Regions from separate parts of the Ligilactobacillus cholophilus genome, predicted to be linked through region 2. Evidence: predicted binding sites of a transcription regulator. Region 2 holds the regulator's gene; the other holds the start of a gene.
The links. The regulator HrcA, encoded in region 2, represses chaperone genes, less so after heat shock. The targets are predictions, from matches to a motif close to TTAGCACTCNNNNNNNNNGAGTGCTAA.
Positions count from the first base shown of each region.

Region 1: groES (co-chaperone GroES) is a predicted target of HrcA. The motif match lies at 1,050-1,076, and genes of this name have one in related genera.

Region 1 covers NZ_CP127832.1:168,803-171,225, forward strand. Annotated here, with positions in the region: gene QPK35_RS00900 (ABC-F family ATP-binding cassette domain-containing protein) at 1-238, opposite strand, end outside; gene QPK35_RS00905 (CPBP family intramembrane glutamic endopeptidase) at 258-902, opposite strand; gene groES (co-chaperone GroES) at 1,095-1,379, shown strand; gene groL (chaperonin GroEL) at 1,406-2,423, shown strand, end outside.
Region 2 covers NZ_CP127832.1:425,426-427,848, reverse strand. Annotated here, with positions in the region: gene grpE (nucleotide exchange factor GrpE) at 1-447, opposite strand, end outside; gene hrcA (heat-inducible transcriptional repressor HrcA) at 463-1,494, opposite strand; gene ribF (riboflavin biosynthesis protein RibF) at 1,615-2,423, opposite strand, start outside.

The sequences.
Region 1 (2,423 bases), 260 kb from region 2:
TAGATTCAAGACCGTTACTTTGGGCAAGATACCCAATTGATAAATTTTTCTTTTTTGTAATTTTACCTTCGCTTGGTTCTTTAAGTCCCATTATCATTTTGATTAGAGTAGATTTACCGGCACCATTACGTCCAACTAGTCCAATGCGCGAATGATCTTGGATATCCATATTTATATCTTCAAATAAAATATCAGCGCCAAAATGTTGTGCAACATGTTGAGCTTGAAGTAGTAACATATAATTCCTTCTTTCTACATTATATAAATTTCAATTCAAAAAAGAGTAGGATAAATAAGTTTAGTCCCATATGACTTATCATAGAAGCTCTTAAGTCTTTTGCTTTGTAGTATATTAATTCAAAAATGCATCCCATTACAAAATAGGCAATAAAGTGGCCATCATGATGTGCTATCGCAAATAAAGTACTAGAAATAATTCCACTAATAATAGGATTAAAGTAATAAGTTAAATTGCCAAAAAATACTTTGCGAAAAATTAATTCTTCAATTATTGGGGATGCAATAATAATATCTAATCCATATATTGGAAAGCTTTGAAAAATAGTTAATAGTTGATTAGTATTTTGAGAAATTGCAGTAGAGTGTGTTGTAAAATGCCAAATTGCTCCGATTATTAATTGACTGATTAAAACTATTCCAATTCCAATAAATCCCCAGATAATAAAATGAGATTTTTTTGGCTTTTTTTGATATTCTACTAAATTTTGATAACTAAATTTATGATTCAAAAATAAAAGTAATAGTGCACCTATAATTCCAATAATAGTTAACAAAATATATAGAATTGAAGAAGACCAAAAAATTTTTTGAATAATAAGTTGAGAAATCAATATAAATAGATATCCCAACAAAATGGAAAGAGAATTCTTTTCAATTGCCACAATGATAAACTTCCTTTATATGTAATTTATTAATATTGTAGCATGTTTATGATTAATTTCGAAATCGAATTAGCACTCTAAGATGTTAAGTGATAAAAAATGCTTGCTTTTTAATGGCAAAGAGATTATAGTAATAATTGTAATCAGTTAGCACTTAATACTAACGAGTGCTAAAAAATGGAGGGATTTATTGTGCTTAAACCATTAGGAGACCGCGTAGTCTTAAAAGTTGAAAAAGAAAAAGAAGAAACTGTTGGAGGAATTGTATTAGCAAGTAATGCAAAGGAAAAGCCTCAAACAGGAAAAGTCGTTGCAGTAGGTGACGGTAAGTTATTAGAAAATGGACAAAAAGCAGTTCCTAGCGTTAAAGATGGCGATAAAGTCTTATTTGATAAATATGCTGGTACTGAAGTTAAATATGATGGAGAAGATTATTTAATTGTTCGTGATAGTGACATCATGGCAATTGTAGACTAGAATTTATTTTTTTGAGGTGATTATTTATGGCAAAAGAAATTAAATTTTCAGAAGATGCACGTGCAAAGATGCTTGCAGGTGTTGATAAATTAGCAAATACTGTAAAATCAACAATTGGTCCTAAAGGACGTAATGTTGTATTAGAACAATCATATGGTGCACCAACAATCACAAATGATGGTGTTACAATTGCTAAAGCTATTGAATTGGAAGATCATTTTGAAAATATGGGAGCAAAATTAGTTGCAGAAGTTGCTTCTAAAACAAATGATATTGCTGGTGATGGTACAACAACTGCTACCGTACTTACTCAAGCAATTGTTAATGAAGGTATGAAGAACGTTACTGCAGGTGCAAACCCAGTTGGAATCCGTAAAGGAATTGAAAAAGCAACAAAAGCAGCTGTTAAATCATTACATGAAATGTCACATAAAGTTGAATCAAAGAGTGATATTCAACAAATTGCTTCTATTTCAGCAGCAAATGAAGAAGTAGGTAAATTTATTGCTGATGCGATGGAAAAAGTTGGTAACGATGGTGTTATTACAGTTGAAGAATCAAAGGGAATTGACACTTCATTAGATGTTGTTGAAGGTATGCAATTTGATCGTGGATACTTATCACAATACATGGTAACTGATGAAGATAAAATGGAAGCAGATCTAGATAATCCATACATTTTAGTTACAGATAAAAAGGTTTCAAACATTCAAGAATTATTACCATTGTTACAATCAATTGTTCAACAAGGTCGTCCATTGTTAATCATTGCAGATGATGTTGATGGTGAAGCATTACCAACATTAGTATTAAACAAGATTCGTGGAACATTCAATGTAGTTGCAGTTAAAGCACCAGGATTTGGTGATCGTCGTAAAGAAATGTTACAAGATATTGCAATTTTAACTGGTGCTACAGTTATTACTGATGACCTTGGCTTACAATTGAAAGATACAACAGTTGATCAATTAGGTTCAGCAGCTAAAGTTACAGTAACAAAGGAAAACACAACAATTGTGGAAGGTGCTGGAGATAAGAGCAAGA
Region 2 (2,423 bases):
ATGTTTAGTTGGATCAAACTTTTCACCTAAAGCTTTAATCTTTGTGATTTCATTATCTTTTAAAGCTTTTTCCATATCATTAGCAACCATTTCAATTCCACGCTTTAACTGACTTGAAGCTTCATCTTCAACTTCAGATTGTAATGCACGATTTAAATTGTCCATTACAGGTAAAATTTCAGTTGCCAACTTTTGTCCCTCATATTTTAATAGTTGAGCTTGTTCATTTTTAAAACGTTTCGTCATGTTTTGCATTTCTGCTTCAGCACGAAGAAACTTATCTTCCATCTCATCATATTTTTCTTGAAGAGATGCAATTTGTTTTTCTAGATCTTTAACTTCATCTTTTGATTCGTTTTTTTCTTTTGGATTTGAATGTTTTGTTTCTTTTTCAACATTCAAATCTTCTGCGGCTTTTTCCTCTGGATGTTTTACTTCGTCAGCCACTTGAACACCCCTTCTCTATTCTTTAAAGTCATGATAGTAATTTATTAGTCTTCTTGACAACTCATCACGGAATGTGTCCATCATTCCAATCATCTTGGAATATGGCATGTTTGTTGGACCAAGAATTGCAATCAATCCATGTCCATTATTTCCGTCGTCATACGTTGCAGAAACCAAACTATAATCTAATGAATTACCTTCATCCTTATCATTTATAGTAACAGCAATATCTTTATCAGTCTTTTTCAATAATTTGTTTAAATCAACTGAATGATCAATTAAAGAATAAAGTGACTTTATTTCCTCTAAATTATCATCATTCACAAAGTTCAACAAATTACGTTTTCCACTAACATAAACATGCTCACAAACTGCTTTGTCTAAGATACTACCAAATGTATTCAAGAACCCATCATATTGATGTAAATAAGTAACTATCTTTGGTAGAATTTCATTCAACTTATCGCTGACTTGGTTTAATGATAAACCAACAATCTCATCATTAATAAGTTTAATTACTGACTCAAGTTCATCACCATGAATATTATCTGGAATAGTGAATGTCTGACTTTGGACTGAACCATCACTTGTTACAAGCAAAATCATTACTTGACGATTATGTAATGGTACCAATCTAAATCCTTCAATTACTACATCACTAGATTCTGGTTTTAAAGAAATTGCTACATAATTAGTCATCTGTGATAATAACTGTGCAGATAAAGCGACAATATCATCAACCTTCGAAAATTGGTTATCAAACGAATTCCGAATATTATTGATTAAATCTTGATCCACTTTATCAGGCTTGAGCAAATTATCAACGTAATAACGATATCCACGCAATGATGGTATTCTTCCAGAACTAGAGTGTTGCTTTTCTAAAAAGCCTTGATGTTCTAGAGCTGCCATTTCATTACGAATTGTCGCTGAACTTACATGGATTGGTAATTGTTCTTGCAACTTCTTAGATCCGATCGGCTGACCGATATTAGTATAATTCCGAATAATAGCTTTCAGAATTGATAGCTGTCTGTCTGTTAACATTTACAATCACCCCTTTAGCACTTAACACCCTTAAGTGCTAAGTCCATTATTATATTACATAATATTTGTAAGTTAGTCAAGGCTTTTACCCAATTTTTTAGCAGATAAATGATTAGAGTGCTAATTATTTTCAAAATACATTTTTGTAACCTTTTTATCCTCATTTAATTGCTCTATTAATTCATCAACACTCTCAAATTTAATTGGTGCGCGTAAATATTTATCCCATTCAATTTCAACTTGTTCACCATAAATCATTTGATCAAAATCGAATACATTAATTTCAATCGTTAATGGATTATCACCAAAAGTTTCATTATGACTTACAGATGCCATCCCTTCATACCAACGATTATCGTATTTTACTTTTACTGCATATACACCAATTCCAGGAATACATTGTTGCTTAAATGGTTTAATATTTAGTGTTGGGAAACCTAAAGTACGCCCACGAGCTTTTCCATGAACAACTTCCCCATCAAAATTAAATTTATATCCTAACAGACAATTTATTTCTTCAATCTTTCCCTCATTTAAAAGCCTTTTTATCTTTGTAGTCCCAATTTTTTCATTTCGCATTGTTTTTTTAGATACTTCAATAACTTTAAAACGATTTTGGGCATATTGAGGCAATGTTTGCATATTAGCAATTTCTCTTTTTCCATAAGTATAATCAAATCCTGCAACTAAAATTTTGGCATGCAATCCAACCATATACTTATCTACAAAATCTTGTGGAGATAATTTAGCTAAATTCTTATCAAAATGAGCAATATAAACTATATCTGCACCATATTTTTCAAACAATGAAATTCTTTTTTCAACAGTCGTTAAGTAATTAACATCATCTGGTTTTATTTTTTTAAAAAACATTTTAGGATAACAATCAAATGTCATCACTGCTAATTTTAAATTTGATTTAACTGCTT